DNA from 3 places in the Vibrio coralinecrosis genome. Region 3 is predicted to be linked to each of the others. Evidence: riboswitches for the same ligand, from Rfam matches in the RefSeq annotation. Region 3 holds a riboswitch; each other region holds the start of a gene.

Region 1 (4,214 bases), 400 kb from region 3:
TTAAGTCGCTTCAATATAGGGGGATTGGCGTTGATGACCTCTGACGGATCTTAGATTTCGCCTACGCTCTAGTCTAAGAGTTAGATCTTTTTATTGGTAATGAACTAACTGACTGAGATCTCGTTTTATTTGTCGACCTAATTAAGGTTTTCATCGTTCTATTTGATGCAATCCTATAACGAGAACGAGCATAACACGTAATCATTTGCGCTCGTGTGACGTAAAAACAGTGAGCAAAGTAGTTCGCTTTTCTGCGTATAATCGCCATAATGTCAGCTCAGTTTTCGCCTTGGAGAAGGTTGTTTATGCATATTCATATCTTGGGAATTTGTGGCACATTTATGGGAGGTGCTGCAATTTTAGCTCGTCAATTAGGTCACAAAGTGACGGGCAGTGACGCCAACGTTTATCCACCAATGAGTACATTGTTGGAATCTCAAGGTATTGAAATCATTGAAGGCTTTGCCCCTTCTCAGCTTGACCCAGCACCTGATCTGGTTGTGATCGGAAATGCGATGAGTCGAGGTAACCCCTGTGTCGAACAGGTACTCAACAGTAACCTGAGATATACCTCAGGCCCACAGTGGCTGCAGGAGTTTCTTCTCCATGACCGCTGGGTGCTGGCGGTCTCAGGAACCCATGGTAAAACCACAACTTCCAGCATGCTGGCGTGGATTTTGGAAGACTGTGGCTATCAACCTGGCTTCCTTGTTGGTGGGGTGCTGGGCAACTTTGGGGTTTCAGCACGTTTGGGCGAAAGTATGTTTTTTGTCGTTGAAGCCGACGAATACGACAGCGCTTTTTTCGATAAGCGTTCTAAGTTCGTGCATTACCATCCTCGCACGTTAGTCATGAACAATTTGGAGTTTGATCATGCGGATATCTTCGATGATCTGGAAGCGATCAAGCGCCAATTCCATCACTTAGTCAGAACCGTGCCGGGGAATGGTCGAATCCTTGCCCCGCAAGGCGATTCAGCAATTGCCGATGTATTACAGCGTGGCTGCTGGAGCGAAACGGAGTTCAGCGGCGAACAAGGTGACTGGCGAGCGGAGAAACAAGTCGCCGATGGTTCAATATTCACAGTTTTCTTCCAAGGGGAAGCCGTCGGTACTGTGAAGTGGGATCTGGTGGGCGATCATAACGTCGATAACGCCTTGATGGCCATCGCCGCGGCTCGTCACGTGGGTGTTACTCCGGATTTAGCTTGCCAGTCGCTGGCGAAATTCATCAATACCAAACGTCGACTTGAGCTAAAAGGTGAGGTGAATCAGGTTACGGTTTACGATGACTTCGCTCATCACCCTACGGCGATTGAACTTACTGTGGGTGGATTGCGTAATAAGGTTGGCAAACAACGTATCCTAGCAGTACTTGAACCTCGCAGTGCGACGATGAAACGTGGCGTGCACAAAGAAACATTGGCTGCGTCCCTTGCTCAGGCTGACGTCGTCTTCCTTTATCAACCAGATAATATTGAATGGTCTGTCGAGGACATTGCCCAGCAATGTCAGCAGTCGGCTTATGCGTCAGACAGTGTTGATGCGTTAGTGCAGATGATGGCAGAACAGGCTCAACCGGGCGATCAAATTCTGGTGATGAGCAATGGTGGGTTTGAAGGTATCCACGATAAAATTCTGGCGAAACTTGCCGAATAGATGAATGTAACGGTATGAACCAAGAGAAACACAAAGCGATTACACTCGCTTTTACAGGGGCTTCCGGTGCGCCCTATGGACTAAGACTACTTGAATGCCTGTTAGCTGCGGGCTATCAAGTTCACCTACTGATTTCTTCAGCGGCTCGGGTTGTGTTAGCGACCGAGCATAATTTGAAGCTACCTGCCAACCCTGATTTGGCTCAACAGGCGCTAGTGACACACTTAAACTGTGATGCCGAAAAACTCATCGTCTATGGTAAAGACGACTGGTTCTCTCCAGTGGCTTCTGGGTCCGCAGCACCGAAACAGATGGTCGTGTGCCCTTGCTCTGCAGGCAGTGTCGCTGCCATCGCACATGGTATGTCTGATAATCTTATTGAGCGTGCGGCCGATGTGGTGATCAAAGAACGCGGCCAGTTGCTGTTGGTCGTGCGTGAAACACCGTTCTCTACGTTGCATCTAGAGAATATGCATAAGTTGTCGCAGATGGGCGTCACCATTATGCCTGCGGCACCAGGCTTCTACCATCAACCTAAGTCTATTGATGATCTGGTCGACTTTATGGTGGCGAGAATTCTCGATCATCTTAATGTTGAACAGGGGCTTGTCCCGCGTTGGGGATATGACCAGCGTGTATAACTCTGGCTAATTGACAACATTACGATTACAATCAGCCGATACTCATCGGGGAGCTATTCATCGCACAGATGAAGCTGAGATTGGGCAAAGCCCAGGACCCGTGTACCTGAACCAGATAATGCTGGCGTAGGAATTGAGTCTGAACATTTGCCCTGCCAATGTTTCCTCAAACCTGTGCCGCTCAACCAAGGAGAGAGCGAGCAGTGAAAACCACTTTAAGTACCATCGCCGTTGCCACACTGACATCTTTTTCTGCATTGGCAGCAGATCACACCCTTACCGTTTATACCTACGATTCTTTTGCCGCGGATTGGGGCCCAGGCCCGAAAGTGGAAAAAGCGTTTGAAGCTCAATGTGGCTGTGATGTGAACTTTGTTGCTCTTGATGATGGCGTTTCTATTCTTAATCGCCTGCGTCTTGAAGGAGACAACAGCAAAGCGGATATCGTGTTAGGTTTGGACAATAACCTGATGGCAGAAGCGCAGAAAACGGGACTGCTAGCCGAGCACAAAGTGGATACCAAATCGGTCAATCTGCCTAACGGCTGGGAAGACAGCACTTTTGTGCCTTATGACTTCGGTTACTTTGCGTTTGTCTACAACAAAGAAAAGCTTACCAATCCACCAAAGAGCCTTAAAGAGCTGGTGGAATCTCGCGATGATCTGAAAGTGATTTATCAGGATCCCCGTACGTCAACGCCGGGCCAAGGCCTGATGCTGTGGATGAAATCTGTCTATGGCGATGACGTTACCCCGGCATGGCAACAACTGGCTAAGAAAACCGTCACTGTGACAAAAGGTTGGTCTGAGGCTTACTCTATGTTCCTTGAAGGTGAGTCAGACATGGTGTTGTCTTACACTACCTCACCGGCGTATCACCTGATCGCAGAAAGCGACAGCAAATACGCCGCCGCTGATTTTGCCGAAGGCCATTACACTCAGGTTGAGGTGGCGGCTAAAGTAAAAGCATCGAAAAACGAAAAATTAGCCGATGAATTTATGACGTTTATCCTTAGCGACGACTTCCAGTCTTTGATGCCAACAGGCAACTGGATGTACCCAGTAACTAAAGTCGCACTGCCTGAAGGCTTTGAGACACTGACGGTACCTGAAAAAGCCTTGAGCTTTAGCGCAGAAGAAGTAGCGCAAAATCGAAAATCTTGGATACGTGAGTGGCAAAGCGCCTTAACCTTCTAAGGAGACGCTTTGCGTAGTATTCCAAAATTGGGACTCTGGGTCGCGATTGCTATCGCGGCCTTTGTTGTTTCTGCTCTCGGTGCTTTATTAGTTGCCGCCCCATCTCTGAATATCGCTCAGGTTTGGTCAGACCCTTATTATCGGCATGTCACCAAGTTCAGCTTTTACCAGTCGTTCCTGTCGACTCTGCTCAGTGTTGGCTTAGCCATCCCAGTCGCGCACGCACTATCTCGGCGTACCTTTCCTGGTAAATCTTTGCTGCTTAAGCTGTTTGCTACCACATTAGTACTGCCTGTGCTGGTTGGGGTGTTTGGCTTACTGGCGATTTATGGTAATAGCGGTCTGTTGTCATCAGCTTTAGCATGGTTTGATTCTAAACTGCCATTTTCGATTTACGGTCTGAACGGTATTTTACTGGCGCATGTGTTTTTTAACCTGCCCTATGCAACGCGCTTGCTATTGCAATCATTGGAGTCTATTCCCGCTGAACAGCATAAACTGTGTACTCATCTAGGTATGGGCCATTGGTATAAATTTAAGTGGGTCGAATGGCCTCGCTTGCGTCAGCAGTTGCCGCACGTGTGTGGCTTGGTGTTTATGCTGTGTTTTACTAGTTTCGCGACGGTAATGGCACTCGGTGGTGGGCCGAAATCGACCACGATAGAACTGGCGATTTATCAAGCGATCAAATTCGATTTTGACTTGCAGGCAGGGGCATT
Region 2 (4,214 bases), on a different replicon from region 3:
CCTATCGGCTACTTGGTAAGAAGATCCACCTTCAGACCAACGACTGGCAAACGTTTTTTGTAATACTGGGTTACCAGCCCCATCACGCACAGATAACCGCTTCATACGCTGATCCGCATTGCCTTTTTTCTCGAACATAAAACTCAGCCACTCGATACTGAAGTTATGACAAGCACCATGAGTTGCTGCTGCAGATGTCCCTTTCTTCGCCTTCATAACATCCACCTGCGAAAAATTAGCAACAATATTGTCCTTCATAGATCCTCTCCAACTTATTGTTAATAGCAATAATGCCTTTAATATTCATTCAGTTAAAAATAGCAACTAAGAGAGTAGTGACCTAATTATTTTTTAGAGTAAAAATTCAGTTTATTAGTTCGTGACCCAATCATCCGAGCCTTTATTTACGCTAGATGGTATCTAGACCTTGTTGCCAAAACGCCACCTCCATTCTGGTCGCCGTTCTGAACACCTGAATCAGGCTCTGACCTCGTTGGCTATGCGGATTGATATCTTTTAAGAGCTGATTAAAATGCAAAGCGCTCTGCGCGACTCCATTTTGAAACGACTCACCACCATACAACTCAATCCAACTCGCATAAGGATTTCCTTCCAAAACGGTCTCCTTATTGTCTAACAAAGCACTTCCAATCACTGCATAGCCTATTGAACATGGCGCGAGCGCGGCATACAGTGCAACCAAATCCCCCATCATGCCCGTATCAAGCACATAACGCGTATAGGCGATAGTCGCCACATCTTCTGGTTCGTGTTTCAGATCTGATTCTGTCAGCCCCCACTGACCACAATACGTCACATGATGATCTATTTCAGTTTCTAACAAGACTTGAACACTCGGTAATGCAAAGCGCATTTCTTCCAATGTACGAGCTTTATAGATGGCTAAAGCATGAGCACGTACATACTGTTTAAGGAATAAGAAATCCTGCTTCAAGTAATGAAGAAAACAGTGTTGATCAAGAGTGCCGTGCGCCAGTTGCTGAACAAAATCGTGCTGCGTGTATGCCTGCCAGTCCGGCTGACAAGCTTCAATAAGATCCTGATAGTTCATTGTTTCGAATCCCCTCACTAAACATCGACTCTGCCGTTAACGAACATTGACATGCCCGCAGAAAAAGTGATGGACTGGTCCATGTCCCTTGCCAACGTTGAGTTCATCAGCATGAGCAATGGCCTGTGAGATATATTGCTTACCCAAATACACGGCTTTGTGCAGCCTATTGCCCTGCGCAAGATAAGACGCAATCGCCGACGATAGAGTACAGCCTGTTCCATGAGTGTTTCGCGTTGGAAGCCGTTTGGCACTCAGAAGCTCACTCGTTTGCGCTAAGATCAGCAAATCATTGCTGTTGTCATCTTTTTCTAGATGCCCTCCTTTCAGCAATACCGCTTTGGCCCCCAAAGCACGTAATCCTTCGATCATATTGCCCATCTGATCTTCATTTTCCGGCACCGCACTATCGATCAAAGCCGCTCCTTCAGGGAGATTAGGGGTGATCAGATCCGCCATCGGGATCAACTGCTCTTTTAATGTGCTAATCGCCGACTGCTCCAGCAGAAGATCACCGCTGGTTGCGACCATCACAGGGTCAACCACCAGATGAGCAGGCTTGTACTGTCTGATTTTGTCCGCAACGACCTTAATGATCCGCGCGTCAGCCAACATCCCGACTTTAACGGCAACCACATTGAGATCCGTAAACACAGCGTCAAGCTGACTTTCAATATGCTCAAGAGGAATTGGGTGAATCGCAGTTACGCCAAGCGTATTTTGTGAGGTGATAGCAGTGATCACTGAGCAGGCGTAACTGCCCGTTGCCGACATCGCTTTAATGTCGGCCTGAATACCAGCGCCGCCGCCGCTGTCTGAGCCTGCAATGGTTAATACAATCGGTGGGGTGTCTTGTGAATGTGGCATGATGGCTCCTATTACAAGACGTACAGGAACTCTCTGCCAAATATGAAGTGATCAGTACAAGATCGAACATAGAAAGCGAGTACACCAAAGCCTGCGTATTCAAACTTCGGCGCTAATAGTTCCCTACGTCAGTGCTAACTGAATCAGGTTCTACGGGTCTCGCAATGCGATCTCAGCCCTAAGGCTCCCCGACTATTTCCCGCTGATAATAACAGTAATTAAAAAGCGAATGCACTTTTAAATTTACAATAAGTGTGAATCGTCATTTAACCACTCATACACCTAAAGAGTTGAATGGCTTACTTATAAGCACCCGCTGAGTAATGCAGCTCGTAGCTATGAGAGTAGATTTCAAGGATGTTACCGAATGGGTCTTCCATGTAAATCATGCGGTATGGCTTCTCACCTGGGTAGTAATAGCGTGGCGCTTTCATACGCTTCTTACCACCTGCTGCAACAATCTTCTCTGCCAGCTCTTCCACGTTTGGATCCTGAACACAGAAGTGGAAAATACCTGTTTTCCAATATTCGAAATTGTCTTGTGGGTTTTCCTGATTCCTAAACTCAAACAGCTCAACCCCGATACGATCACCCGTTGAAAGGTGAGCAATACGGAAACGCTCCCAACCGGCACCAAATACGTCAGTACACATTTCACCGATAGCAGAATCGTCTTCAACGATTTCGGTAGGTTCCATGATCAGGTACCAACCAAGCACTTCTGTATAAAATTTAACTGCTGCTTCTAAGTCAGGTACTGAAATACCGATATGAGAAAAATTACGTGGATATGGAGTAGACATGTAGACCTCTTCTTTACTCATGCATTGGGAACTCTCCCGTTTCGTTGAATCCATATTAGGTCACACTTAAATCAATTAAAAATTATCAATAATTCTCATTTTAATAAACTTTTATTATCAAAATAAGTTAAACACTTCTTCGTTTCCAACTTTGTATGAAACTAATTTACTGTTCTATAGTAAGAAAACTCATAAGTAAAAAAGGAGAGTGCCAATGAGTCAAGAGGCTTTAATTTCTCGTCTTAACGAGTTACCAAGGATCCAGAAAGTACTGCAAGAACTGCTTGATATGGTGAATCAGGACGAGGTTGATTTTGGCGAGCTCTCGAGAAAGATCGCTACCGATCAGGTATTGAGTGCTCGATTACTTCGCATGGCGAACTCTGCCCATTTCGGTGGCAATAAAACGGTCTCTTCCGTTAACGAAGCTTTGCTTCGTGTTGGTACTGGTCCAGTAAGAACTCTGGTAGTGGCTTCCGTACTTTCTGGTGCGTTTCCTAAGCTCAAAACACTGGATATGGACCAATACTGGGAGGACACCTTCGAAGTTTCGGTCATTGCCAGCAAGATTGCCGACGAAACGGGCATGGATTCCAACGAAGTATTTACCACAGGTATTCTCCATAACATTGGAGAACTGATGATTCATACTTTAGTGCCTGATGCTGCAGTCAAGATCCATGAACGTGCAGAGGCAGGAGAAGATGCGATTGCAGTCCAGGAAGAAGTACTGGATATTACTGCGCCAACACTGGGCGCTAAGTTGGCAAAGACTTGGAAGTTCCCAGAACCCATGGTGGATGCCATCGCGAATTATCATGATCCTAGAGATGCAGAACTGTCACCTAAAATGGCCACCACCCTGCACTTTGCTCGCTCGATCCACCGCGATTGGGATAAACTAGACAGCGATAATGCAAAAGCACGCTATCTGGCTGAGCACCCTGACTCTCGCTTGCTGCATATTTCTGCAGCCTTCGCGCCAACTGTCGATAAATTCCGCGGCAACGGCCGAGATCTCGCGACTCAGCTCAATGCAGCCTAATGTCAAATGGCGAGGTCACAAGCCTCGCCATTTTGCTCAGACTATCCAAACATCACGTTATCACATAGACTATCAAAAATAATTTTTTGTTATTAAAAGATGACTATGCTAAATCCATTGTGGCTGAAAACCTTTCAAACGTTAATCGATACCGGCCACTTTACAAAAACTGCAGAAAAGCTATTTATGACTCAACCTGGCGTCAGCCAGCACATAAAAAAGCTAGAGCAAGCATGCGGTCATGCTCTCATCGCCAGACATAACAAAACATTTGAAATTACAGAAGCCGGGCAATCTGTCTACCGCTATGCCCTAAAAATCGAACATCAACAGGCTGAACTTCTCCATTCACTCAATATAGAAGACCCGTATTCAGGCAACGTTTCCCTTTCCTGTTCAGGAGCTCTTGCGCTACACCTCTATCCAC
Region 3 (4,214 bases):
ATTCTGGTATCACCCGCACATGAACAGTGTGAAGCAACTTGGAATGGGATTGGTAGGATTGATCATTGTTGAAGAGAGCCAGCCTGTTATCTTTGATGAAGAGCATGAATTGATGCTTAAGCACTGGCACCTAGACAAGCAAGGCCAGTGGAAAGACTTAATGATCCCGCGTATGAGTGCACGAATGGGCACTCCAGGGGAGTGGAGTAGTGTGAACGGTATACATGAGCCGATTTACCAACTGAAGGCCAGAGCGACCACACGGTTGCGAATAGCAAATGTCGACAATACTATTACTTACCCGATTGCAGTGGAAGGTGCTGACGCATGGGTCATCGCTATCGATGGTAATCCGGTAAAAACGCCCTATAAGCTATCTCAGCATAAAATTGGCCCAGGAATGAGGGTTGATATAGGTCTTATTGCTCCTCAAGCTGGTGAGCGTGTCTATGTTCGTCAAATGAAGGGACGTTTCCCATTCCATCTGTGTGAATTCGACGTTGTTAAATCTTCTTTGCCTGAGTCTCAACCATTGCCCAAGTTACCATTGAATCCAGTGCCTCAGCTTGATTTGGCTAATGCTGAGGAAATTGACTTTGTTTTTGAGTGGGAGGGCGCGGTTACCCCAACGAGTAAAGATGGTAAAGCTATGCCCAAATTCTGGTTAACCAATAAACGGTCATGGGAAGGTATGAGCAAAAATAATATTCCAGCACCTTTGGCAACACTTGAATTGGGGAAGACTTATATTTTTGACTTAAAGAACGTCACCCAGTATCACCACCCGATCCATATCCATGGTCATACATTCACAGTTCTAGAAATGGACGGTAAAAAGATTGCAGAACCGTTCCATACCGATACCGTACTGCTAGGTAAAAACGGTAGAGCCAAAGCGGCGTTTGTTGCAGATAATCCAGGGCGCTGGATGTATCACTGCCATGTGATTGAACACATGAAAACCGGATTAATGGGTTACATTGAAGTAAAGTGACTCCTGTAACTTTTTAAATCTCAGAATTAATTTGAGATAATGTGTTGCGATTTTGATTCGAAAATAGCCTTATTCCAGATACAATACGGCAGAATTTGACAGGAGGAACCATGGGACAACTTTCGATTCTCGGTTTTATCGCTTTGGGTGGCGCCTTTGGTGCGTGTTCTCGGTATTTAATTTCCGAACTGTGTGTTGTTTTACTTGGGCGTGGTTTTCCCTATGGTACGTTGACGGTCAACGTAGTGGGCTCATTTATTATGGGCTTGCTGATCGCGGCATTTGAAAATGAAATGTTGGCCACCGAACCTTGGCGACAAATCGTTGGCTTAGGCTTTCTTGGGGCTCTGACGACCTTTTCGACTTTTTCCATGGATAATGTATTACTCATGCAGCAAGGTGCATTTTTTAAGATGGGTCTCAACGTACTATTAAACGTTATACTTAGTATCTCAGCGGCTGGTATTGGCTTTCAAATACTGATTAAGAGCTAATTTTGGGGTAAAGTTTCGCTAATATTCTTCTACACGGCTTGGTTTCACCAGGCCGTTTTTATATACTGATTTTACTTGTCGGAGTGCCATAAGGCTGAGACCGTTAATTCGGGATCCGTTGAACCTGATCAGATTAGTATCTGCGAAGGGAACAGGAGAAGAGATCACTGTATTTTCGCACCTGTGATCTATCTACATTCAAGTAATACATTTCTTTATTACTTTGATACCTCTTGTCGCATCTATCCGCCAAGCATTTTTATCCAAAATCTTTTTATCTAGAATAACAAAGCAAGGAAAAATGCTATGTCGAGTCGCAAGCAAGCGAGACTGGAAGCAAAACAGTTTATTGATTCTCTCTCGGTACAACCGTACCCCAATTCACGCAAGGTATACGTACAAGGTTCACGCCCAGATATTCGTGTGCCTATGCGCGAAATCACTCTAGCTGATAGCCTTATTGGTGGCACAAAAGAAGAGCCGATTTTCGAGCCTAATGAACCTATCAGGGTTTATGACACTTCAGGAGTCTATACCGATCCTACTCATACCATAGACCTGTACAGTGGTTTACCTAAGCTGAGAGAGAAGTGGATAGAAGAGCGCAATGATACAGAAGTGCTCGATGATGTGAGTTCAATGTACACCAAGCAACGGCTGGAAGATGAAACGCTCGATGAGCTTCGTTATGGCAACCTGCCACGCATCCGTCGTGCTAAAGGTGGCCAATGTGTTACTCAGCTGCATTATGCACGTAAAGGCATTATTACACCTGAAATGGAGTATATTGCGTTACGTGAAAATATGGGGCGCGCAAAGTATCGAGATCAGGTTCTTAATCAGCAGCACTCAGGCCAAAGCTTTGGGGCTAATCTTCCAGACGAAATCAGCGCTGAATTTGTACGCAGAGAGGTCGCTGAAGGTCGCGCTATTATCCCTTCAAACATCAATCACCCAGAATCTGAGCCTATGATCATTGGCCGTAACTTTCTTGTGAAGGTAAACGCCAACATTGGTAACTCCTCTGTGACCTCATCAATTGAAGAAGAAGTTGAAAAGTTGGTTTGGTCGACACGTTGGGGGGGCGATACAGTGATGGACCTGTCTACTGGTCGTAATATTCACGAGACTCGCGAATGGATTTTGCGTAATAGCCCAGTCCCAATCGGCACTGTACCAATGTACCAAGCATTAGAGAAAGTGAACGGCATTGCCGAAAATCTCAATTGGGAGGTAATGCGTGACACTTTAATTGAACAAGCCGAGCAGGGCGTTGATTACTTTACTATCCACGCAGGTTTACTCCTTCGCTATGTCCCTATGACAGCCAAGCGCGTGACAGGCATTGTCTCACGCGGTGGCTCTATCATTGCTAAATGGTGTTTGGCTCATCATCAAGAAAGTTTCCTCTATACCAATTTCCGCGAGATCTGTGAAATCTGTGCTAAGTATGACGTGGCACTATCGCTTGGTGATGGTTTGCGTCCTGGATCAATTGCAGATGCCAATGATGAAGCCCAGTTTGCAGAATTACGCACGCTTGGAGAACTTACAAAGATCGCATGGGAGTATGATGTTCAGGTGATCATTGAAGGCCCAGGGCATGTGCCAATGCATATGATTAAAGAGAACATGGAAGAGCAGCTAGAGCATTGCCATGAGGCGCCTTTCTATACGCTCGGCCCTCTCACGACAGACATTGCTCCCGGCTACGACCATATTACGTCGGGTATAGGTGCTGCAATGATTGGTTGGTATGGCTGTGCAATGCTGTGTTATGTGACTCCAAAAGAACATCTAGGCTTGCCTAACAAAGAAGATGTAAAGACAGGACTGATCACTTATAAACTTGCCGCTCACGCTGCCGATTTAGCGAAAGGGCATCCAGGTGCTCAGATTCGTGATAATGCCTTATCTAAGGCTCGATTTGAATTTCGTTGGGAAGATCAGTTCAACCTTGCGCTTGACCCTGATACTGCCCGTGCATTCCATGATGAAACCTTGCCCCAGGAGTCAGGTAAAGTTGCCCATTTCTGCTCTATGTGTGGCCCGAAATTCTGCTCAATGAAGATCTCTCAGGAAGTTCGAGAATACGCAAAAGATATTGATCAAGTCGCGGCGGACCAAGCCATCTCAATCAAATTGCTTGATGACCCATTGGAAGGCATGCGTCAAAAGTCTAAAGAGTTTAGAGAGACTGGCTCTGAGCTTTATCACCCTGCAGTAACTTCGGTCACGGAGGGATAACGGTGAAGATCCTTATTCCAGCTATGATGGATACACTCCATCATGAGGTGGGGTTGTGCCTGCGGCTGGCCAAGAAGCAAGGGTTTGAAATAGATAAGTTTGAGTTGGGCATTAGCCCTGCTCAAACTATTCAGGTCACTCAGGGCGAAAGCACGATTGCTCTTGGGGCTGATTTAATCAGTTCTTCTCCGGTTGGTAATTTAGATTACTACCTCATTTACTACTCACAACTGTCTCTTACAGAGTATGTGCCTTCCAAGTTTCCAGTGCACGTTTATCTCAATATTACAGAGAAAGAACAATCAATAGATATTTGGGCTAATTTGCATGGCCATGGTAGCAATGCGCTGGCAAGCTCGGATCATATTCCCTATACCGAAGAAATACGTCACTTATCTTGGGTTATTGTTCTACTTTCATTGCAATTCACGATTGAAGATGCATTGACCCTTTCTCGGGCAATGATAAATGTTTCACGT

Evidence for each region. A riboswitch is a leader RNA that binds a small molecule or an ion and turns the genes downstream of it on or off. The one in region 3 is predicted to bind thiamine pyrophosphate.
Region 1: it holds a riboswitch for thiamine pyrophosphate, as region 3 does, so the genes downstream of both, thiB (thiamine ABC transporter substrate binding subunit) here and thiC (phosphomethylpyrimidine synthase ThiC) in region 3, are expected to answer to the same signal.
Region 2: it holds a riboswitch for thiamine pyrophosphate, as region 3 does, so the genes downstream of both, thiD (bifunctional hydroxymethylpyrimidine kinase/phosphomethylpyrimidine kinase) here and thiC (phosphomethylpyrimidine synthase ThiC) in region 3, are expected to answer to the same signal.

The regions. Positions count from the first base shown of each region.
Region 1 covers NZ_CP024627.1:361,438-365,651, forward strand. The annotation lists gene mpl (UDP-N-acetylmuramate:L-alanyl-gamma-D-glutamyl-meso-diaminopimelate ligase) at 306-1,658, shown strand; gene CTT30_RS01690 (flavin prenyltransferase UbiX) at 1,673-2,299, shown strand; TPP riboswitch at 2,336-2,449, shown strand; gene thiB (thiamine ABC transporter substrate binding subunit) at 2,503-3,495, shown strand; gene thiP (thiamine/thiamine pyrophosphate ABC transporter permease ThiP) at 3,505-4,214, shown strand, end outside.
Region 2 covers NZ_CP024628.1:37,173-41,386, reverse strand. The annotation lists gene CTT30_RS15800 (YopT-type cysteine protease domain-containing protein) at 1-258, opposite strand, end outside; gene tenA (thiaminase II) at 410-1,072, opposite strand; gene thiD (bifunctional hydroxymethylpyrimidine kinase/phosphomethylpyrimidine kinase) at 1,109-1,939, opposite strand; TPP riboswitch at 2,043-2,140, opposite strand; gene CTT30_RS15785 (lactoylglutathione lyase family protein) at 2,239-2,742, opposite strand; gene CTT30_RS15780 (HDOD domain-containing protein) at 2,957-3,787, shown strand; gene CTT30_RS15775 (LysR family transcriptional regulator) at 3,893-4,214, shown strand, end outside.
Region 3 covers NZ_CP024627.1:3,263,182-3,267,395, reverse strand. The annotation lists gene CTT30_RS15410 (multicopper oxidase family protein) at 1-994, shown strand, start outside; gene crcB (fluoride efflux transporter CrcB) at 1,105-1,488, shown strand; TPP riboswitch at 1,558-1,656, shown strand; gene thiC (phosphomethylpyrimidine synthase ThiC) at 1,795-3,735, shown strand; gene CTT30_RS15395 (thiamine phosphate synthase) at 3,738-4,214, shown strand, end outside.